2 regions of the Pantoea sp. Ep11b genome follow, and region 2 is predicted to be linked to the other one. Evidence: predicted binding sites of a transcription regulator. Region 2 holds the regulator's gene; the other holds the start of a gene.
What was found. The regulator Fur, encoded in region 2, represses iron uptake genes when iron is present. The targets are predictions, from matches to a motif close to ATAATAATGAGAACNACTATCAA.
Positions count from the first base shown of each region.

Region 1: the regulator Fur is predicted to act here: its motif matches at 7,469-7,491, upstream of exbB (tol-pal system-associated acyl-CoA thioesterase).

Region 1 covers NZ_CP160631.1:3,701,140-3,713,091, reverse strand. Annotated here, with positions in the region: gene ftsP (cell division protein FtsP) at 1-182, shown strand, start outside; gene dkgA (2,5-didehydrogluconate reductase DkgA) at 274-1,098, opposite strand; gene AB1748_RS17390 (AraC family transcriptional regulator N-terminal domain-containing protein) at 1,301-2,209, shown strand; gene AB1748_RS17385 (DedA family protein) at 2,240-2,902, opposite strand; gene metC (cystathionine beta-lyase) at 3,077-4,267, opposite strand; gene AB1748_RS17375 (TRAP transporter large permease) at 4,402-5,688, opposite strand; gene AB1748_RS17370 (TRAP transporter small permease) at 5,703-6,209, opposite strand; gene AB1748_RS17365 (TRAP transporter substrate-binding protein) at 6,256-7,227, opposite strand; gene exbB (tol-pal system-associated acyl-CoA thioesterase) at 7,576-8,298, shown strand; gene exbD (TonB system transport protein ExbD) at 8,305-8,727, shown strand; gene AB1748_RS17350 (MFS transporter) at 8,964-10,286, shown strand; gene AB1748_RS17345 (spore coat protein U domain-containing protein) at 10,283-11,257, opposite strand; gene AB1748_RS17340 (fimbria/pilus outer membrane usher protein) at 11,254-11,952, opposite strand, start outside.
Region 2 covers NZ_CP160631.1:1,465,879-1,477,830, reverse strand. Annotated here, with positions in the region: gene pgm (phosphoglucomutase (alpha-D-glucose-1,6-bisphosphate-dependent)) at 1-486, opposite strand, end outside; gene seqA (replication initiation negative regulator SeqA) at 513-1,061, opposite strand; gene ybfF (esterase) at 1,312-2,076, shown strand; gene ybfE (LexA regulated protein) at 2,245-2,520, shown strand; gene fldA (flavodoxin FldA) at 2,653-3,183, shown strand; gene fur (ferric iron uptake transcriptional regulator) at 3,530-3,973, shown strand; gene AB1748_RS06915 (hypothetical protein) at 4,043-4,438, opposite strand; gene glnS (glutamine--tRNA ligase) at 4,674-6,341, opposite strand; gene nagE (N-acetylglucosamine-specific PTS transporter subunit IIBC) at 6,494-8,521, opposite strand; gene nagB (glucosamine-6-phosphate deaminase) at 8,848-9,648, shown strand; gene nagA (N-acetylglucosamine-6-phosphate deacetylase) at 9,706-10,854, shown strand; gene AB1748_RS06890 (N-acetylglucosamine repressor) at 10,862-11,952, shown strand, end outside.

The DNA of each region.
Region 1 (11,952 bases), 1.7 Mb from region 2:
CACAGCCGATGGGCGAAGATCGCGGCTGGAAAGATACGGTGTGGGTTGATGGCAGCGTGGAGCTGCTGGTGAGCTTCCCGCAGAGTTCGTCCGACCACTTCCCGTTCGTCTACTACAGTCAGACGCTGGAGCTGGCGGATCGCGGAACCGCAGGTCAACTGGTGGTTCAGCCCACTGCATAAGCGCGCGGTCAGGCCGGATAACCCGCCTGACCGCGTTTTTCACCCGCCGCCGGTGACCAGACGGCGGATATGATTACCCTGAAACTGCGTCTCAGTTAAAGGTTTCCGGGTCTGGCCCCAGACGGTTGCCGCTGTCCAGCTTCGCTATCTCACTCATTTCATGCTTATCCAGACGGAAATCGAAGACCTTAAAGTTCTCTTCGATACGCGCTGGCGTCACGGACTTCGGAATCACCACCAGGCCGCTGTCCAGATGCCAGCGGATCACGATCTGCGCCGGGGTTTTGCCATATTTCTTCGCCAGAGATTTGATGATCTCCTGATCGAATACCCCTTTACCGCCCTGAGCCAGCGGACTCCAGGATTCGGTCTGGATCTGATGCAGCGCGTTCCAGGCGTGCAGGGTGCGCTGCTGCAGCATCGGGTGCAGCTCAATCTGGTTCACGACCGGCGTCACGCCGGTTTCATCCAGCAGTCGCTTCAGGTGCGCCTCGTGGAAGTTACAGACGCCGATGCTTTTAGTCAGACCCTGCTGCTGCAGTTCAATCATCTTCTTCCAGGCGTCAACGTAGTGATCTTTTTCCGGGCACGGCCAGTGCATCAGATAGAGATCCACCTGCTCCAGTTTTAGTTTCTCCAGACTGGTTTCCATCGCCTGCTGAACGTTCTGCTGATCGTCGTTCCACAGTTTGGTGGTCACGAAAATCTCTTCACGCGGCACATCGGTCTCCTGCAGTGCCTGACCAATCGCCTCTTCGTTTTTGTAGGCGGCGGCGGTATCGATTGAGCGATAGCCGACCTCAAGCGCTTTCAGCACCGCATGGCGCGCATCTTCGATACTGGCCTGCCACACGCCGAGTCCCAGTTGCGGCATCATATTGCCATCGCGCAGTTTGATAATGGGCTGGTCTGCCATAGTTGCTCCTTTCCGTTGCGGTTAACCCGTGAGATTTCACTGTGCTTAAGTCTAGCCAACAATTGTCAGCCTGCTCAGCTCAGGCAACATCTGCCGCCCCGGGTTATGCCTGATCCCGTCAACTTCTTGCCTGATTCTCCAGACCGCTGGCGATTCAGGCACAGTCACGGCACACTGAATTTTTGTCCGAAAAGGAGTCACTATGGCGCACGATGCACTGTGTCACCGGCTGGCACAGCAGGTAGTTACCTTAATGACGCACGGTCATGACCGTCTCTGTCCGGTTGAAAATGTGTCGCTGATTTATGCGAACCAATATCGTCCCCGCACGCCGATGATGTATCAGCCCGGCATCGTGATCCTGTTTCAGGGCAGCAAAACCGGCTATCTCGGCAGCACTACCTTCCAGTATGACGCCAGCAAATACCTGATGCTGACGGTGCCGCTGCCGGTAGAGTGCGAAACCTGGGCCTCGCCGGATGTCCCGATTGCCGGGCTCTGTCTGAACGTCGATACCGCCAGCCTGCAGGATCTGCTGATTGAAATCGGTGATGACGACCAGTTCCAGCCGCAGCCGCTGACCTCCGGTATTCACTCGGCGTGGCTGACGGAACCGATGCTGTGTGCCGCCGAACGGCTGCTCGATGTCATGACTCAGCCGCGCGATGCGCGGGTACTGGGGCCGCACATCGTCCGGGAGATTATCTACTATGTGCTGACCGGCCCGATCGGCGGAGCGCTGCTCTCACTGGTCAGCAGACAGACGCAGTTCAGCCTGATTGCGCGTGCGCTGCGACGGATTGAGAATCACTATGCGGAAAACCTCAGCGTGGATGCGCTGGCGGCCGAGGTAAACATGAGCGTTTCCGCCTTTCACCATAACTTCAAGGCGGTCACGCAGACCTCGCCGTTGCAGTATCTCAAGCGCTATCGCCTGCATCAGGCGCGCCTGCTGATGCTGCATGACGGACTCAAGGCGAGCGCGGCGGCGGTGAGGGTTGGCTACGAAAGCCCGTCCCAGTTCTCGCGGGAATTTAAACGTTATTTTGGCGTGACGCCGGGGGAGGAGGTCAGCCGGGTCAGGCAGACGGTTGCGGATCCGTCCGCCTGAGCAGCGGCGGACCCGGAGGCAACGGGCGCGTCAGGCCCGTTTCTGCCGACGCTTCTTCCAGATGACCAGAATGCTGCCGGAGAGGCCAAGCACCAGCAGCACCATCGGCAGGACCATCAGGATTGCCATCACCTGATCTTCGTGGCGCTTGATAAACGGTACCTGGCTGATGCCATAGCCAAAGGCCACTACAATTCCGACCCACAGCACGCCGCTCAGCCAGTTAAACAGCTGGAAGCGACCATTCTGCAGGCCGGAAATCCCGGCCATGGTTGGCAGAATGGTGCGGACAAACGCGAGAAAACGGCCAACCAGCAGCGCCATCAGGCCATGTCGGTTGAACATATTCCAGGCGCGCTGGTGATACTGCGCGGGCAGATGCATCAGCCAGCTCTTTACCAGCCGGGTATTGCCCAGCCAGCGCCCCTGCAGATAACTCAGCCAGCAGCCCAGACTGGCGGCTGTCGTCAGGATCACCATCGTTGGCACAAAATCCATTACCCCTTTTGCCACCATCGCGCCTGCCAGCAGGAGCAGGCTGTCGCCTGGCAGAAACGAGGCGGGTAACAGACCATTTTCCAGAAACAGCGTCAGGAACATCACGCCGTACACCACCCACACCACATCCGGGTTCGCCAGCGCGGCAAAATCCTGATGCCAGAGCGCCTGGACTATCTCGTGTAAAACACCCATTAGCTATTCCATCACGTCACAAGGAACTATCCGTCGGCATCCAGATTACACAGTTAATGCACGAGTGACCTGAACGATGCGGGATAAATTTTAACAACAAAAATGCGATTGCCCGGCAGACTCTGCGGACAGCCGCCATCGGTTTAGCATCCGTTTACGCTTTGTTTAACTGACTCAGCGCGTCAGACGCGAAAATCCCGCCTCCAGGTCAGCCAGCAGGTCATCAACGTGCTCCAGGCCGATGTGCAGTCGAACCAGGGTTCCTGTGAAATCCACACCGCCCGCCGGACGAATAGCGGCCAGCTCTTCGGGCTGATTCGCCAGAATCAGCGACTCATAGCCACCCCAGGAGTAAGCCATGCTGAAATGATGGAAGTGGTCGAGATATTCCGCCAGCTGGGCGTCACTCAATCTTTCCTGCAGGATAAAGGAGAACAGGCCGCTGCTGCCGTTAAAATCGCGCTGCCAGAACGCATGCCCCTTGCTTTGCGCCAGCGCCGGATGGTTGACCCGCGCCACTTCCGGACGCGCCGCCAGCCACGTCGCCACCTGCAGGGCGCTCTCTTCATGCTGACGCAGACGGGTGCCCAGGGTGCGCAGACCGCGACTCGCCATGTAGGCGGTGTCGGCATCGACCATCTGACCCATCAGATAGGAGTTCTCGCGCAGCTGATCGATACAGCGTGCATTGGCTACGGCGGTGCCGATCATCGCATCGCTGTGGCCAATCAGATATTTGGTGCCGGCCTGAATGGAGATATCGACGCCGTGCGCCAGAGCATTAAATAAAATCCCGGCTGCCCAGGTATTGTCGAGCATGATGATCGCGTCGGGTGCGCGGGCGCGAACGGCCGCGACGATCGCCGGGATATCCTGCACTTCCATGGTGATGGAGGCGGGCGACTCAAGGAAAACCACCCGGGTGTTAGGCTGCACAAGCTCAGCGATTTCGCTGCCCATAGTGTGATCGAACCAGCCCGTCGACACCTGCATTTTCGCCAGAATCTTTGTGCAGAAGTCCTGCGTCGGTTCATAGACCGCGCCGCTCATCAGCACATGATCGCCAGCTTCCACAAAGGCCAGAATCGCGTTCGCCACCGCTGCCGCGCCACAGGGGTAGAGCACGCAGCCTGCGCCCCCTTCCAGCTCGGTCATCGCATCCTGCAGCGCAAAGTGGGTGAGGGTGCCCCGGCGGCCATAAAAGAGTTCGCCTTTTGCCCGGCCTGCGGTGGCGCGTTTTTTCTCCGCAACGCTATCGAAAACCAGCGAGGAGGCGCGCTGAATGACTGCATTCACCGAACCCTGGGTATAACGCTTACTGCGTCCTGCGCTAACGAGCGTGGTATCAATTTTTCTGGTGGTCATGAGTCGCCTTTGCCGCTTCTGACTAAGCCCTCACGTTATCATGAAACGACCAGCAGGGTTGAGACTCAATGGCGATTATCAGAGTGCGTCGCAGCATAAAAAAACGGGCCCGCGAACGGGCCGCTTTTATTGTGCTACATCACGCCCATCAGGTGGGGTAACCAGAGTGAAATGGCAGGGATATAGGTAATCAGCATCAGCACCAGGAACAGCATGCCGTAGAAGGGCAGCATCTCGCTGACCACCTGTTCAATCTTCTGCTTACTTACTGCGCTGGCCACAAACAGCACCGTGCCGACCGGCGGCGTAATCAGCCCGATCCCCAGGTTGGTCAGCATGATCATGCCGAAGTGAACCGGATCGATGCCCAGCGCGGTCGCTACCGGCAGCAGCACCGGGGTCAGGATCAGGATCAGCGGTGCCATATCCATCAGCGTTCCCACCACCAGCAACAGGATGTTGATGCACATCAGAATCACATATTTGTTATCGGAGAGGCTGGTGAAGGCTTCTGTAATCAGGGTCGGCAGCTGCATAAAGGTCATGACCGCCCCGAAGCCTGCCGCAAAGGCGATCAGCACCATAACGATGGTGACGGTTTTAATGGTGCGGAACAGCAGGATGTGCAGCTGCCGCCATTTGAAATCGCGGTAGATAAACATCGTCACAAAGAAGGCCCAGAGACAGGCGATGGCGGCAGATTCCGAGGCGGTAAAGATGCCGGAGAGGATGCCCCCCATGATGATCACCACGGTAAACAGCCCCCAGAACGCATCGAAGAAGATCTTCAGCGCCTGACGAAACGGGATCCGTTCACCTTTGGGGTAGCCGCGTTTACGGGCAAAGCCCAGACACATCACCATAAGGCAGGCCGCCAGCAGCAGGCCAGGGAAAATCCCGGCAACAAACAGGGAGGAAATAGTCACCATGCCGCCCGTCGCCAGTGAATAGATGACCGAGTTATGACTGGGGGGCGTCAGCACCGCCTGCACCGAGCCGCTGGCGGTGACGGCGGCGGCAAAATCCCGTGGATAGCCTTTCTCCTCCATCTGCGGGATCATCACCGAGCCAATCGAGGCGGTATCCGCCACCGATGAACCGGAGATCGCGCCAAAGAAGGTCGAGGCGACGATATTCACCAGGGAGAGCCCGCCGCGAATAAAGCCGACAAAGATATAGGCGAAGTTGACCAGCCGCCGGGCAATGCCGCCCTCTGCCATAATCGCGCCAGCCAGAATAAAGAACGGGATGGTCAGCAGCGAAAACTTGTTGATGCCGTTAGTCACCTGAATCACCACCGCCTCCAGCGGCAGATCGATCCACCACGCCCCGATAAAGGCGCTGAGGCCGACGGCGAAGGCGACCGGAAAGCCCACCATCAGCAATACCAGCAAACTGCCTATCAGAATCAATGCATCCATTTTTCTGCTCCGCGTTAGTGGGTGCCGCCCAGCGAGACGATCGGCCGCTGGCTCTGATCGCCGTTCAGCAATCGCTCAATGACAAACAGCAGGGTAAAGATCGCGCCGATCGGGATCGGCAGGTAGATCTCGCCGTATGTTATCGCGGGCAGTGCCGCGAGACTCTGCCCCCACATCGCTTCACACAGGCTGTAGCTGGCCTGAAAGATCACCAGGCAGGTGACGATCATCAGCAGATCGCTGACGCGCAGCATCAGGCGCTGTCCGGCGGGTGACAGGCGATCGGTGATCATCGACACGCAGATATGGGTTCCGGCGCGCAGGCCCACCGGTGCGCCGATAAACGTAAAAATGATCATGCAGATAATGGCGACCGGTTCCGGCCAGGAGAGGGCACTGTTCATCACGTAACGGGCGAAGATCCCAATCGGGATCACCGTCACCATGATCAGCAGCGCCACAGCGGCCACCAGCATACAGAGCAGATAAAGCCCATCCATCAGACGCGTATAAGCAGTCATAATTGATACCTGATTAAGCACGCCACACGGCAGTGTGGCGCCGGGATTATTTCACCTCAGCGATCCGGGTCATCAGATCCTGATATTTGCCGCCAAACTGATCGCGCACCGGCTGCGTCGCTTTAACGAAATAGTCGCGGTCGGTCTGCTGGAACGTGACGCCGCCCGCCTTCATCTTCGCGATCGAGTCGTCGGTGTAGGTCGCCCAGAGCTGGCGCTCTTCATCCTGCGCCTCTTTACCGAGCTTCTTCAGCAGCGCCTGATCGTCGGGCTTCAGGCGATCCCAGGCGCGTTTTGAATAGAGGATCATCTCCGGCTGAATAAAGTGGCCGCTGAGGGTGTAATACTTCGCCACCGGCAGATAGTTGTGGGCCACAAAGGTCGGGGGGTTGTTCTCGGTGCCATCGACCACGCCGGTCTGCATGGCGCTGAACACTTCACTGACGCCCATCGCCACCGGGTTTGCGCCCATCGCTTTCAGCGTTGCCAGCGAGATGGCGCTGTTCTGCACCCGGATCTTCATCCCTTTGAGATCCCCGGGCTGCGCGAGGGGCTTTTTGGTGATCATGTTGCGCTCACCGGCGTCGGTCCAGCCGAGAAAGACCATGCGGGCGTTGGGATCGTTATCGAACCGGCTGGCGATCTCGCGACCTATCTCACCATCCAGAACCTTGTGCATGTGGTCAACGTCGCGAAAAATATAGGGCAGCGTCAGCACGCTGGTTTCCGGGGCAATCGAGGTCACCGGTGCCAGCGAAACGCGGATCATATCGATGGCGCCGAGTTGCACCTGTTGCAGCGTCTGGTCTTCATCACCCAGCACACCACCGGCATAGATCTTCATCTCCAGCCGTCCGTCGGTAGCCTGTTTCAGTTTGTCACCCATATGCTGCAGAGCGACCACCGTCGGATAGCCCGCGGGCTGCACTTCGGCAACTTTAATGACCTGTGCCTGGGCGGCAGCGCTCATCATCATCACCGCCAGGGCAGTCGCCAGGCCTGTTTTTGTCATTCTCATTATATTGTCTCCCGCAGAGGTAGGACGGCCCGGGATTGGGGCAAACCGGAGAGGGCCGTGAGGAGCCAGCATAGTGAAAACCGGCCTGAGTAAAATGCAGCGATGCTGATTGAATGAATTCCATCACATTTTGAAACGTTGTTTTAATAAATTTTCATGCAGCTTCACATTTTAGAAACATCCGGGCATATGCCTCTGAAAGCGGTCGCAGACAGCGCCGCCGGCCGACTGCTGTTTGTAAATACTAATGAGAACTACTATCAATTCGGCACCAGTTTGCTATTATTTGCGCTTGTTTTGCATCCCTGAATCAGAAGTTGGAGAAGCAGCGTGGTAGCCAGTGAGTTGATGCAAACGGACCTCTCCGTTTGGGGCATGTATCAACATGCCGATATCGTGGTAAAGGTGGTTATGATTGGCCTGTTGCTGGCCTCTGTCGTAACCTGGGCGATCTTCTTCGGCAAATATGCCGAACTCAGCGCGGCGAAGCGTCGCCTGAAGCGCGAGCAGCAGGCGCTGGGCGAAGCCCGCACTCTCAATGACGCCGCCCGCATCGCCCGGTCGTTTACCGGTCACAGCCACAGCGCGGTGCTGCTGAACGATGCGCAGAACGAACTTGCGCTGTCGGCGGGTGTGGAAGACACCAACGGCATCAAAGACCGCACCAGCTTCCGCCTGGAGCGCCGCGTCGCAGCTTTCAGCCGCCACGCCGGACGCGGCAACGGTTTCCTGGCCACCATCGGTTCGGTGGCGCCGTTCGTAGGGCTGTTCGGCACCGTCTGGGGCATCATGAACAGTTTTATCGGCATCGCAAAAACCCAGACCACCAACCTTGCCGTGGTCGCGCCAGGCATCGCCGAAGCGCTGCTGGCGACCGCGGTCGGCCTGGTGGCGGCTATTCCGGCGGTGGTGATCTACAACGTGTTTGCCCGCATGATCGCTAACTATAAAGCCTCGCTGGGCGATGTGGCCGCTCAGGTCATGCTGCTGCAAAGCCGTGATATCGACCTCGGCACCGTTGCCCCGGATGTTCCGCGTCCCGCCACCGCTCAGAAACTGCGGTTAGGGTAAGCACCGATGGCAATGCGATTAAACGACGACCTGGAGACACAGGGTGAAATGCACGAGATCAACGTGACGCCGTTTATCGACGTTATGCTGGTCCTGCTGATCATCTTTATGGTGGCCGCGCCTCTGGCGACGGTCGACGTGCGGGTCAATCTGCCCGCATCAACCAGTGCGCCGCAGCCACGACCGGAAAAGCCGGTCTACCTGTCGATCAAGGCGGATAAGCAGCTTTATGTCGGCAACGACCGCGTGACGCCCGATTCGCTGGTGAACGTACTGACCAGCCAGACCCAGGGTAATAAAGAGACCACCATCTTTTTCCAGGCAGATAAGTCGGTGGACTATGAAACGCTGATGAGCGTGATGGATAAGCTGCGCACCGCGGGCTACCTGAAAATCGGTCTGATGGGTATGGAAACCGTGAAGAAATAGCGGGTTATCCGTCCGCTGAACAGGGCGACGGCTTCCGTCGCCTTTTTTTATGGCTGCGCGCCAGCCACACAAAATCAGGCCAACCGACGATCGCACCGATCGGTTATGCTGGCTGAGCTGAATTGTTAATTTGTTGTTACCTATGTACATAGTTTTGTAAAGTGCAATGGTGAGCCTGGTCACATTATTCCTGACGCAGGCAGGCTAAAACGGCTAAAAAACAACAGGAAGCCGTTATGAGTCACACCCCGTCTTTACAAAAACCACCCAAAAGTGCCGCCCGAACGATCTTTAACGTCACCAGTGGTAACTTCCTGGAGATGTACGATTTCATGGTCTTTGGCTACTACGCGACCGCGATAGCCAAAACCTTCTTCCCTGGCGATGATCCCTTTGCCTCCCTGATGCTGACCCTGATGACCTTTGGCGCGGGCTTCCTGATGCGCCCGCTGGGGGCGATCGTTCTGGGTGCCTACATCGACCATCATGGCCGTCGCAAAGGATTGCTGCTGACGCTGAGCCTGATGGCAATCGGCACGCTGACCATCGCGCTGGTGCCAGGCTACGCGACCCTGGGCGCGGCGGCACCGATCCTGATTCTGCTGGGGCGACTGCTGCAGGGCTTCTCGGCGGGTGTTGAGCTGGGCGGCGTGTCGGTCTATCTGGCGGAAGTGGCCCCCAAAGGGCGTAAAGGCTTTTTCGTCAGCTGGCAGTCGGGCAGTCAGCAGATTGCGGTGATCTTCGCTGCACTGCTGGGGCTGATGCTGAACCACCTGCTGGCGAAAGAGGCAGTCACGGAGTGGGGCTGGCGCATCCCGTTTGTGGTCGGCTGTCTGATTGTGCCGTTCCTGTTCTATATCCGCCGGATGCTGGAGGAGACCGAAGCATTCAGCAAACGCAAACACCACCCGAGCATGACGGAAATCATGCGGTCGGTGGCGAGCAACTGGGCGCTGGTGCTGGCGGGGATGCTGATGGTGGTCACCACCACGGTGATGTTCTACATGATCACTGCGTTTACCCCTACCTTTGGCAAAACTGTGCTGATGATGAGCGACAGGCAGGCGTTTATGGTGACGCTCTGCGTCGGCCTCTCAAACCTTTTCTGGCTGCCGCTGATGGGGGCGCTGTCCGATCGCGTCGGACGCCGCCCGCTGCTGATCGTCTTTACGCTGCTGATGATTGTCACCACCTGGCCGGTGCTGCACTGGATGGTGGGCTCGGCCAGTTTCGCCCATCTGCTGGAAGCGGAGCTGTGGCTGTCGTTCCTCTACGCCAGCTATAATGGCGCGATGGTGGTCTATCTGGCGGAAATTATGCCTGCCGAGGTGCGTGCTGCCGGTTTCTCAATGGCTTACAGCCTGGCAACGGCGCTGTTTGGCGGCTTCACCCCGGCCATCTCCAGCTATCTGATCCACGCCACCGGTGATAAGGCGATGCCGGGCGTCTGGCTGACCTTTGCGGCCGTCTGCGGGCTGATCGGCACGCTGCTGATTGGCCGGATGGTGAAGCAGTATCAGCTGCGTCACCGCACCGCACCGGTCAGCGCCTCGCTCTAAAACGACAAATCGACCACCACGCTGTCGCTGTAGTTTCCGGCTGGCGGCGTGCTCTGCGAAGTCAGGATGCGCGCGGTGTAGTTATAGCCGCGCGTCAGTCCATCCGCTGACACCGCCGAGGAGATCGTACTGCTCCAGCGTTCCGTTCCTGCCGACCCCCAGCGATTGCTGCTGGATCCTTTATAGATCTCATAGCTCAGACGATTAGCCCCGCTGGCCATATTTCGCACGCTGCCCACCGGATAACTGCCATTGCTCAGTCCGACCGTATAGGTGCTGCCTTTGCTGCACAGGACATTAATGGTCTGCGTAACGGCGGAGAAACTGCCGACCAGCGGCGCACTGCCAAAGCTGATATTGGGCGAGGTAATCGTCGTACAGTCATTGGTGAGGATGGCGGTGAGGTTGATCGGGATGACGCCGCTGCCGTTCTGTTCGCTTAAGCAGAGCCCCCCTATCGCGATGCTGGTGCAGATGCGGTACGTCACCGCCATATTCAGCGTCACCTGATATGTCCCGGCGGCCACCACCTGGCCGGGCACCGTTCGCAGATAGACCGGAATGGCAAAATTCAGGCTGCCCAGCAACCCCGCCAGGTTGATCAGGGTCTGGGATCCATAGACGAACGGCGTGCCGCCAATCGTCAGTTCGCTGGCGCAGGCTGAGTCGGTACAGAGCCGGACCGGCACATTGTCGCTGCCGGTGTCACCGCTGCGCTTTAATATCCCGCGCGTGCCGTTACTGTTGGTCGCGCCCGTCAGCTGAAAGGTGATCTGGTTATTGCCCAGCAGCGACACGGCGGACCCTGACCCGCAGTTGACGTTGGCATTGGTGGTCACTGAACTGATGGTGGTGTTCGCCACAAAGGTAGAGACCGATCCGAAGCTGGCGCTGGAGGCGGGCAGGGAACAGGCGGCGTAGCCCAGCGAGGGCAGCAGCAGCAGGCCAGCCAGTAGCAGAGATCTCATCATGGTTGCGCTCCGTAGAGAGGATCAGCGGAAGTGGCGCTGCCTGTCGCCGGGGGCGGCAGCGCACAGGTCAGGGGACCGTAGGTTTTCAGCGCCTGCGGCTGACCGCTGGCGATCCGCAGTTCGGTTTCACAGCGACGACCGTCGGGCGTCAGCACCGCAATCGGGTTACTGGCGGTGAGATTTTCCATCCAGACGAGTCCATCCCAGCCGACATATTCGGTGGGACGGCCGGGACGCAGCACCTGGCTGGAGACCGGCAGCGGCTGCCCCGCGGCATCGAGCAGGATCACACTGGCCGAGCGCAGCTTCTCTACCGGGAAATCGAGCAGGTAGCCGCTCTGGCGTTTCACCGCGAAGCGCTGCTCCACCCGAGGGGTCGTCATATCGGCGGGCAGATCGAGCGTGTCAATATCATAGCGGGCCGGGTAGTAGCTGCTGATGGCGGGCACCAGCAGGTAGCCCTGCTGACTGGTGCGGCCCATCGGCTGATTTTCGTAGCGGACGGTCACGTCGGGGTAGCGGGTTTTCACCAGCACAAAGGCGTCATTGATCGCATTAGCGGCAAAGAGATGATTGTCCATCAGCACCAGCGCGCCGGAGAGATCGGCCCACTGCGTCAGGTTTTCATTGTCGCCGTAGAAGCCCGCCGAAGTGTCGATCTGATTGTTGCGATAGCGCAGGCTGCCCTGACGATA
Region 2 (11,952 bases):
GCCATTCGGTGGATTGTACTTGATGCCGCCATCTTCCGGTGGGTTGTGCGACGGCGTAATCACAATACCGTCAGCCAGCGCGCCACCCGCTTTGTTATGCTCAAGAATCGCATTCGAGATCGCAGGGGTCGGCGTGTAGCCGTTGTCCTGCTGCACAATCACATCAACGCCGTTAGCCGCCAGCACTTCCAGCACCGAGAGCATGGCCGGTTCTGACAGCGCATGGGTGTCTTTACCAACGTAGCAGGGTCCGGTGATGCCATTCTTTTTGCGCTCTTCGGCAATGGCCTGTGCAATCGCCAGAATATGCATTTCATTGAAGCTCTGACGCCCTGCGCTGCCGCGATGGCCAGAGGTGCCAAACTTCACCGCATGTTCCGGGTTCGCCACATCGGGCTTCAGGACATAATATTGTGACGTTAACTGTGCAACATTAATCAAATCGCTCTGCTGGGCGGGTTGCCCGGCACGTGGGTGATTGGCCATTGGCGCTGCTCCCTGACGCTTAAGTTTTAGATGGTGCCGCAAACTTTCTCGGTCAGTTCCGCAGGGAACTGCATCGAGAGCATGATGTGTTCGACCATGCTGCATTTACGACCCGTGTTGGTATTGGTGATGACCCAGTACGGCGTGCCGGGCACATGCTTCGGCTTAGTATGGGTGCCATTCTGTAACAGCGTATGCTCGTCACCGGCAAAATAGACGCGGGTGCGGCCCTGCAGAGAGGCAGTGGCTTCAGCAAAGGCTGTGGTGTCGAGACGATAGAGCGTTGACAGGATAAGCATAAAACGATTTACCGCCCGCTTCTGCTCCGCATATTCATCGGACAGCAGCAGCTCACGCACCGCGCGAACACGATCCTGCGGGCGCGATCCTACAGACACAGGCTGAGACTCTTTCGCTGCATCTTTTGAAACGGGCTGCGCAGGCAACGCGGGCGCCGTCTGACCGGCGGTGAACTTCAGCATGCGGCGCAGAATGTCGGATGCGCTTTCACCAATATGTTGCGTGTGGCTGGCGATATAACGGTAGAGCTCTTCGTCAACTTCGATCGTTTTCATCTTATTCCGTACGGTTCTTTCTCATGACAGAACCACCTGTTGCCTGAAAAGCCCTGAGTATAGTCGGGCGATTCAAAGGATGTGTGGGTTCTAACATCAGGATTATAAAGTTAAATTCAGGCGGGTTGTTAGTAATCAAACGGTTTACGGGCAAAAGTCAGAATATGTCCTAATGCCGCCGGAACCGGCGCGCCTGAAAAGGTGAAACCATGATAACCTAAGCTCAGGTCTCAAACTTAAGAACTTTGCTATGATTTTGAACGCCCGTCTGCAAACTGAACAATCTCCTGCTGATTCCCTGCCCATCCTGCTTATTCATGGTCTGTTTGGCAGTCTGGATAACCTTGGCGTGCTGGCGCGCGGGCTGAAAGATGCTGGTCCGCTGCTACAGGTCGATGTCCGTAACCACGGACTTTCCCCCCGTTCTGACGAGATGAACTACGCTGTAATGGCGCAGGATATGGTCGATACCCTGGATGCCCACGGCATCAACCGCGTTGCGGTGATCGGTCACTCGATGGGTGGCAAAATTGCCATGACGATGAGTGCACTGATACCGGACCGCATTGATCGGCTGGTGATGATTGACATCGCACCGGTGGACTATCAGACCCGCCGCCACGACGACATCTTTGCCGCTATCCGTGCCGTGACGGACGCGGGCGTGACACTGCGCAGCGAGGCGGCGCGCATTATGCGTACGCTGATCGACGAAGAGGGGGTCATCCAGTTTCTGCTGAAGTCGTTTCAGGAGGGCGAATGGCGCTTTAACGTGCCGGTGCTGTGGGACAACTACACGACGATTTCTGGCTGGCAGCCGGTGCCCGCCTGGCCGCATCCGGCGCTGTTTATTCGCGGCGGGGAGTCCAGCTATCTGGATAATTGTTACCGCGATGCCCTGCTTCAGCAGTTTCCGGCGGCGCAGGCGCACGTCATCGGTGGCGCAGGACACTGGGTCCATGCGGAAAAACCCGATGCCGTTTTGCGCGCAGTTCGTCGATTTTTTGCGCTTTAAAAGCAATCAGATGGCGGTAAAGGTTTAGGATTGGCGTCGGGCGTAAGCGTGAAGTATGATGTCGCGCTAAAATTTTGCAGCAGGTCAGTTTTGCTGCGGCAGCGGCCAATAATTTATAATCTGCGCGGTGAGTGTCTGACACCCGCACCCATTCAGTTTTACTAAGCCATGGCAAAAGAACAGACTGACCGCACGACGCTCGATCTCTTTGCTGATGAGCGCCGCCCGGGTCGACCCAAAACCAGTCCGCTTTCGCGTGATGAACAGCTGCGCATCAACAAGCGCAATCAACTGAAACGCGACAAAGGGCGCGGACTTCGGCGTGTCGAGCTGAAAATGAACAGTGAAGCCGTCGATGCACTCAATACGCTGGCCGAACAGCGCAATCTCAGCCGCAGCGAACTGATTGAACAGATGCTGCTGGCACAGCTCAAACTGGATTAACGCGGGCAAATCGCACGCAGGAGCAAATGTCGAGGCTTTAACCGTTCCGCGGGTTTGTCTCGTCTGCTATTATTCGCTGAATTGTGCTGCGGCACACATCTCATTATCAGGATTTAAGAGGTTATTTTACTCATGGCACTCGTAGGCATCTTCTTTGGCAGCGATACCGGCAATACCGAAAACATTGCAAAAATGATCCAGAAGCAGCTGGGTAAAGACGTTGCAGAAGTGCATGACATCGCAAAAAGCACAAAAGAAGATCTGGAAGCGTTTGATATCCTGCTGCTGGGTATTCCGACCTGGTATTACGGTGAAGCGCAGTGCGACTGGGATGACTTCTTCCCGACGCTGGAAGAGATCGACTTCAACGGCAAACTGGTGGCGCTGTTCGGCTGCGGCGACCAGGAAGATTACGCAGAGTACTTCTGTGACGCGATGGGCACCATCCGCGACATCATCGAACCCCACGGTGCGGTCATCGTCGGCCACTGGCCGACCGAAGGCTACCATTTTGAAGCCTCAAAAGGTCTGGCAGATGACAAGCACTTTTTGGGCCTGGCGATCGACGAAGACCGCCAGCCTGAACTGACCAGCCAGCGTGTTGAGCAGTGGGTTAAGCAGATTTTCGATGAGCTGCAGCTGAAAGAGATTCTGGAAGCCTGATCCTGCATGCCTCAATGTGAGCGCCAGCTCACATTGAGGCAATGGAAATTCCTATAGAAATAATAGCCACATTTTTTTAACTTTCTCCGTTTAATCTGTAGAATACCCGCATCGATCTTCCGCGTATTTTCTCAGGCGGTAAGACGAAGTGATGGTCAAACAGACTCTGCCAGAATCCTCCCCGGCCCGGTGACGTATCCCCTCTCGCCCATGATGATTCAGGCACGCCCTCTGGTTTTCATTTCATCGCTTCAGCTCTATAATGAGACGCAAATGAGAATAAGCGCAGATCGACATTCAAGGCGACAAGCCACAAAAGTGATATTAGTAACAGGACAAAATCCGCATGACTGACAACAACACCGCATTAAAGAAGGCTGGCCTGAAAGTGACGCTGCCCAGACTGAAAATTCTGGAAGTGCTTCAGGAACCTGAGTGCCATCACGTCAGTGCGGAAGATTTGTACAAACGCCTGATCGACATTGGCGAAGAGATTGGCCTGGCTACCGTTTACCGTGTTCTGAATCAGTTCGATGACGCGGGCATTGTCACACGCCATAACTTTGAAGGCGGCAAATCTGTCTTCGAACTGACTCAGCAGCATCACCACGATCATTTGATCTGCCTGGATTGCGGCAAGGTTATTGAGTTCAGCGATGAGTCGATCGAAACGCGTCAGCGCGAAATCGCGACCCGTCATGGCATCAAGCTGACCAACCACAGTCTCTATCTTTATGGCCACTGCACGGTGGGCGACTGCCGGGAAAACGAAACGCTGCACGACCAGTAATTCTGGCGCGGCTGGATACAAAAAAACCGGTGAATGCACCGGTTTTTTTTCGTCCGTACTGCCGCCGGGTCAGGCGACCAGCGTCTCCTGCAGATAACGCCAGCGCGGGATAGTACTGCTGCAATCCAGAATCGCCAGGGAGATGCGGCTCTGATTATTGCCATTCATCATCTGCATTTCGCGATACTGCACCGTGATCTCTTTTTCATGGTGCGACAGGATCACATGTTCACAGGTGGCGATGCGCATCCCCTCCCGCTGCCCCTGCAACTGCCGGAAAAGATCCTCAACGTCATTGAGGTTGTACTCTTTACCCTTCGGCGTCACCATGCGAAATTCGGGATGGAAATAGGACATCAGCAACTCAAAACTGTCATCAGAGCCTGCTGCCTGATTAAAAATACGTTCAATGAGCTGATGTAAAACGACGACACTGTGTTTGGCTTCCTGGGCGAGAGCGTTCATTTTTTTTCCTTCTGTAACCCGCTTTGCGACCGTTGAGAGCGCATAGCCTACCTGAAAGCGGCTAATTCACACTCTGAAATTGATTAATTTTTTTAAACTCAGATTACTCTCACAGGGGGCGCAGGGGGAGTTGCAGTTAGTGCAGAATAAACGTCGGTGATGATGAAAATCGGGGCCATAAAAAAGGGCGATAAATCGCCCTTTTGCCATTTTATGGGGTCAGCCCGAAAATGTTTTACTCGCCGGTTTTTGCCCAGGTATCGCGCAGGCCCACGGTGCGGTTAAACACCAGCTGCGACGGCTTCGAGTAAACACTGTCGGCGCAGAAATAGCCTTCGCGTTCGAACTGGAACGGCTCGCCCGGTTGCGCATCGCGCAGGCCCGGCTCGACAAAGCCATTTTTGATGCTCAGCGATTCAGGATTGATGACCGCCAGGAAGTCCTCGGCCGCGCCCGGGTTTGGCACACTGAACAGACGGTCATACAGGCGGAACTCAGCAGGCTGCGCATGATCGGCAGAAACCCAGTGAATCACCCCTTTGACCTTACGGCCATCGGCCGGATCTTTGCTCAGCGTATCGACGTCGCTGGTGCAGTAGATGCAGGTGATGTTACCCGCTTCATCTTTGGCGACGCGCTCGGCACGAATCACATAGGCGTTGCGCAGGCGCACCTCTTTGCCCAGCACCAGGCGTTTATACTGCTTGTTCGCCTCTTCGCGGAAATCAGCCCGATCGATCCAGATTTCGCGGCTGAACGGCACGTCACGCGTACCCATCTCCGGCTTACCCGGATGATTCGGCATGGTGATAATTTCGTTATGACCCGCCGGCAGATTCTCAATGACGATTTTAAGCGGATCCAGCACAGCCATGGCGCGTGGCGCATTTTCGTTGAGATCGTCACGGATGCACGATTCCAGCGACGCCATCTCCACGATGTTGTCCTGTTTAGTAACGCCAATGCGACGGCAGAACTCACGGATAGAGGCGGCGGTATAACCACGACGACGCAGGCCCGACACGGTCAGCATACGCGGGTCATCCCAGCCTTCGACATGCTTTTCTGTCACCAGCTGGGTGAGTTTGCGTTTCGACATCACCGCATACTCCAGGTTCAGGCGCGAGAACTCATACTGACGCGGATGCACCGGAATGGTGATGTTATCCAGTACCCAGTCGTAGAGACGGCGGTTGTCCTGGAACTCCAGCGTACAGAGCGAGTGCGTAATGCCTTCCAGCGCATCGGAGATGCAGTGGGTAAAGTCATACATCGGGTAGATGCACCACTTGTTGCCCGTCTGATGATGTTCCGCGAACTTGATACGGTAGATCACCGGATCGCGCATTACGATGAAGTTCGAGGCCATATCGATTTTAGCGCGCAGGCAGGCGGTGCCTTCGGCGAACTCACCGTTGCGCATCTTCTCAAACAGCGCCAGGTTCTCTTCCACGCTGCGATCGCGATAGGGGCTGTTTTTACCCGGCTCTTTAAGGGTACCGCGATATTCACGGATCTGATCCGGACTCAGTTCATCGACGTAGGCCAGCCCTTTGGAAATCAGCTCAACGGCGTAGTGATAGAGCTGATCAAAATAGTCTGATGAGTAACGGACTTCACCGCTCCACTCAAAACCCAGCCACTGGACGTCACGCTTGATAGATTCAACGAACTCGATATCCTCTTTAACCGGATTGGTATCGTCGAAACGCAGGTTGCATTGACCCTGATAATCCTGGGCGATGCCAAAATTCAGACAGATCGATTTCGCATGACCAATATGCAGATAGCCATTGGGCTCTGGCGGAAAACGGGTATGCACGCTGCTGTGCTTACCGCTCGCCAAATCTTCGTCGATGATCTGACGAATAAAGTTAGTTGGGCGGGCTTCAGCCTCACTCATCTCAAAAATCCTCAATACGAATAACGGGTGATTTGTACCACGAAGTAACGGAGTATGATCCACAAAGCGTCTGAGGGAAACAACCGTTTGTTAAGCCTTTAAAACAAAAAAGGCAGGAATCGCTTCCTGCCTGTGGGGTTCTGTTGCGGGGATTAGCCTTTCACTTCGTATAGCGGGGTTTCGCCCGCGATGACCTGTCCCTGGGCCAGCAGCGTCAGACCGGCGAAATCATCGCTGTTGCTGACCACGACCGGACTCACCATTGAACGCGCGTTGGCATTAAGGAAATCAAGGTCCATCTCCAGCACAGGCTGACCTGCGACTACGCTGGCCCCCTCTTCCACCAGACGCGTAAAGCCTTTGCCGTCGAGCGCAACGGTATCCAGCCCCATGTGCACTACAATCTCCACGCCGTTGTCCGTCTCCAGACAGAAGGCGTGATTGGTGTTGAAGATTTTCACTACGGTGCCCGCAATCGGCGCCACGACCCGCTTGCCGCTGGGTTTGATCGCCAGACCGTCGCCTACGGCTTTGCTGGCAAAGGCTTCATCCGGCACCGCCTCCAGCGCCACGACCTCACCGGAGACCGGTGCCAGCAGGGTCGCAATGACCCGCTTCTCACTGTTCAGTACCGCCTGAGGCTTAACGTCCGGCTCTGCTGGCGCGCTGCCGGCCGCAGCCGCCGCAACCGGCCCCCTGGTCAGCACTTTTTTCATGGCGGATGCGATGCTTTCAGCCTGGGTGCCGACGATGATCTGCACGCTCTGTTTATTAAGGCGGATCACGCCGGAGGCACCGAGACGTTTCGCCACACCCTCATTTACCTGGGCGGAGTCATTCACGTTAAGGCGCAGACGGGTGATACAGGCGTCGATGCCGGTCAGGTTGGTCGAGCCCCCTACTGCACCGATGTAGCGACGCGCCAGAGATTCAGTCGCCGTCTCATCGTTTCCGGTTTTGTCCACGTTGACGTCATAACCATCACTTTCATCACCCGCTACAGCCAGCTCACGGCCCGGCGTCATCAGGTTGAATTTTTTGATGGTGAAGCGGAAGACCACATAGTAAATGGCGAAGAAGACCAGCCCCTGCGGGATCAGCATGTACCAGTGTGTAGCCAGCGGGTTACGGGTCGACAGCACCATATCCACCAGCCCGGCGCTGAAACCAAATCCGGCAATCCAGTGCATGCTGGCGGCGATGAAGACGGAGAGCCCGGTCAGCACCGCATGGATCAGATAGAGCACCGGTGCCACGAACATGAAGGAGAACTCCAGCGGTTCGGTAATACCGGTAAAGAAGGCAGCAAATGCCGCAGCCAGCATGATACTGCCCACTTTGACGCGGTTCTCAGGACGTGCGCAGTGGTAGATCGCCAGCGCGGCACCCGGCAGACCGAACATCATAATCGGGAAGAAGCCCGCCTGATAACGACCGGTAATCCCTACGGTAGCCGTGCCGTCCGCCAGTGACTGCGCGCCGCCGAGGAATTTCGGAATGTCGTTGATACCGGCGACGTCGAACCAGAACACGGAGTTCAGGGCGTGATGCAGACCCACCGGGATCAGCAGACGGTTGAAGAAGGCGTAGATACCGGCGCCGACAGAGCCAAGCTTCTGGATATGTTCACCGAAGCCGACCAGACCGTTAAAGATCACCGGCCAGATATACATCAGGATAAAGGCGACCAGAATCATCAGGAACGAGACCAGAATCGGCACCAGCCGGCGTCCGCTGAAGAAGGAGAGTGCTTTGGGCAGTTCGACATGGCTGAAGCGGTTATACACCTCAGCCGACAGAATCCCGACCAGGATACCGACAAACTGGTTGTTAATCTTGCCAAAGGCCACAGGCACCTGATCGACCGGCATCTTCTGTATCATCGCCACGGCGGCGGGTGAGCAGAGCGTGGTAACGACCAGGAAGCCGACAAAACCGGTCAGCGCGGCTGCACCATCTTTATCCTTTGACATACCGTAGGCGACACCAATCGCAAACAGCACTGACATGTTTTCGATAATAGCGGCACCTGACTTGATCAGCAGTGCGGCCAGCGCATTGCCCGCCCCCCAGCTGTCCGGGTCAATCCAGTAACCGACCCCCATCAGGATTGCTGCTGCTGGCAGGGTTGCCACCGGCACCATCAGTGCGCGCCCTACCTTCTGTAAGTAACCTAACATACCCCTTCCCCCTATGAACCTGACTTGTCGCTTTGCGCCGCTTAATGTTGTTATGTCAGCTGCAAAGATCGTTAATACACTTCATATCACGCAGCGAAGTGTAATGATAAATTAATTCGCCTCGCAAATTAAAACCCTGGTAAATGTGATTTTTATCACTAAAAAACATCGTATTGAACGGCAACATCTGGCTATGCCCGCAAACTTATTTTATGATTCGAAATATTGAATTCTGCGCGAGCCGCCGCGAGAATAAGCCCCAGGTTCAGGCTGATGAATAACGCAGCGGCTTAGCACTCCCCTTTCTGTTTTCAATGAGGTGAAACATGAGACTGATTCCTTTAGCGACCCCGACTCAGGTAGGCAAGTGGGCGGCCCGACACATTGTTAACCGCATTAACGCGTTTAACCCGACGGCAGACAGGCCGTTTGTCCTGGGGCTGCCGACCGGCGGCACGCCCCTGGAGGCGTACAAGCACCTGATTGCTATGCACAAAGCGGGCCAGGTCAGTTTTAAACATGTTGTCACGTTCAATATGGATGAGTATGTCGGTCTGCCAAAAGAGCATCCTGAAAGCTATCACAGCTTCATGTATCGCAATTTCTTCGATCATGTTGATATTCAACCGGAAAATATCAATCTGCTGAATGGTAATGCACCCGATATTGACGCAGAATGTCGCCAGTACGAAGAGAAAATTCGCGCGCTGGGTAAAATACACCTGTTTATGGGCGGTGTCGGTAATGACGGCCATATCGCCTTTAACGAACCGGCTTCATCGCTGGCTTCCCGTACCCGCATTAAAACGCTGACCCATGACACCCGCGTGGCGAACTCTCGCTTCTTCAACGGCGACGTTGATCAGGTGCCTAAATATGCGCTGACGGTCGGCGTCGGCACCCTGCTGGATGCCGAAGAGGTCATGATTCTGGTGACCGGCCATGTGAAAGCACAGGCCCTGCAGGCGGCGGTCGAGGGCAACGTCAACCACATGTGGACCATCAGCTGTCTGCAACTGCACGCAAAATCGGTGGTGGTGTGTGATGAACCCGCCACTATGGAACTGAAAGTGAAAACCGTGAAATATTTCCGCGAAATGGAAGCGGAAAATATGAAAGGCGTGTAACAGAACAGTGACCTGCTGTTACGCTGAGTGACAGCAGGCCTGGACGGGAGAAGAGAGATGTACGCATTAGTAAACGGCCGAATCTACAGCGGCTACGAGGTTCTGGATAATCACGCGGTCGTGATTGCTGACGGACGTATTGCGCGCGTCTGCCCGCGTGAGGCGATCCCGGCCACCATTGAGCAGCGGGATATGGCGGGCGCGCTGATTGCGCCTGGCTTTATTGACCTCCAGCTCAACGGCTGCGGCGGCGTGCAGTTCAATGACAGCCTTGAGGCGCTCAGCGTGGAAACGCTGGAAACGATGCAGCGCGCGAATGAGAAGTCGGGCTGCACCAGTTTTTTACCCACGCTCATCACCAGCAGTGACGCCCTGATGAAGCGGGCGATTGAGACCATGCGGGCCTATCTGCAGAAACATCAGCATCAGGCGCTGGGCCTGCATCTGGAAGGTCCCTGGCTGAGCAAGGCGAAAAAAGGCACCCACGATCCGGCGCTGATTCGCCTGCCCGATACAGAGATGGTGGAGTATCTCTGCGCCAATGCGGACGTCATTACTAAAGTAACCCTGGCTCCCGAGAATGCCGGCAGCGACGTGATTCGTCAGCTGACCAACGCCGGGATCATCGTCTCAGCCGGTCACTCTAATGCGACCTATGAAGAGGCGAAAGCGGGTTTTTCTGCGGGGATCCGGTTCGCCACGCATCTCTACAATGCGATGCCCGCCTTTGCCGGACGTGAACCGGGCCTTATCGGTGCGCTGTTTGATGCGCCTGATGTATACTGCGGCATCATTGCAGATGGTTTACATGTACATTACGCTAACGTGCGCAATGCAAAACGGATTAAAGGTGACAAACTGGTGCTGGTAACCGATGCCACCGCACCGGCAGGCGCCGCCATCAGCGAGTTTATTTTTGCAGGCAAAACAATCTACTATCGTGACGGGCTCTGTGTTGATGAAAATGGCACATTGAGCGGTTCTGCCCTGACGATGATTGAAGCGGTACAGAACAGCGTTGAGCATGTGGGTATCGCACTGGATGAAGCGTTACGCATGGCAACACTCTACCCGGCACGGGCGATGGGCGTGGAAAGGCAGTTAGGCTCGATCGAAGCAGGAAAAATCGCGAACCTGACTGTGTTTACCCGCGACTTTAAAATCATTAAGACGTTTGTCAACGGAGACGACGTCCTGAGCGAGTAAGCACTGAATGACCACTGGCGGCCAGTCACAAATAGGAAATGTCGATCTTGTTAAGCAACTTAATAGCGCAGCGGTTTATCGGCTGATTGACCAGCAGGGGCCGATATCGCGCATTCAGATTGCCGAACTCAGCCAGCTCGCGCCCGCCAGCGTCACCAAAATTACCCGCCAGTTGATCGAGCGCGGCCTGATAAAAGAGGTAGACCAGCAGGCGTCTACCGGCGGTCGCCGCGCCATCTCCATCATCACTGAAACCCGCAACTTCCACACCATCGGCGTCCGGCTCGGACGCCACGACGCCACCCTGACCCTGTTCGATCTCAGCGGCAAATCGCTGGCGCAGGAAGATTATGCGCTGCCGGAGCGCACGCAGGAGACGCTGGAACATGCGCTGTTCAACGCCATCGCCAGCTTTACTGAACAGCATCAGCGGAAAATCCGCGAACTCATCGCAATTTCGGTGATCCTGCCGGGGCTGGTCGATCCGGTGAATGGCGTGATCCGCTATATGCCCCATATTTCTGTCAGCCACTGGCCGCTGGTTGCCAGCCTGCAGAAGCGGTTTAACGTCACCAGTTTTGTCGGTCACGATATCCGCAGCCTGGCGCTGGCCGAGCACTACTTCGGTGCAAGCCGCGACTGTGCGGATTCGATTCTGGTGCGCTTACACCGCGGCACCGGCGCAGGCATTATCGCCAATGGTCATATTTTTCTCGGCAGCAACGGTAACGTGGGCGAAATCGGTCATATTCAGGTCGATCCGCTTGGCGAGCGCTGTCACTGTGGCAACTTTGGCTGTCTTGAAACGATTGCGGCCAATGGTGCCATTGAGAACCGGGTACGGCATCTGCTCAATCAGGGCTACCCCAGCGTGCTGACGCTGGAGGCGTGTCAGATGGCCCACATCTGCAAAGCGGCTAATCAGGGTGACGCGCTGGCCTGCGAAGTGGTTGAGCACGTTGGCCGCTATCTGGGTAAAGCGATTGCGATCGCCATCAACCTGTTTAATCCGCAAAAAGTGGTGCTGGCGGGCGAGATCACCGAGGCGGAGAAAGTACTGCTGCCCGCCATTGAGGGCTGCATCAATACGCAGGCCCT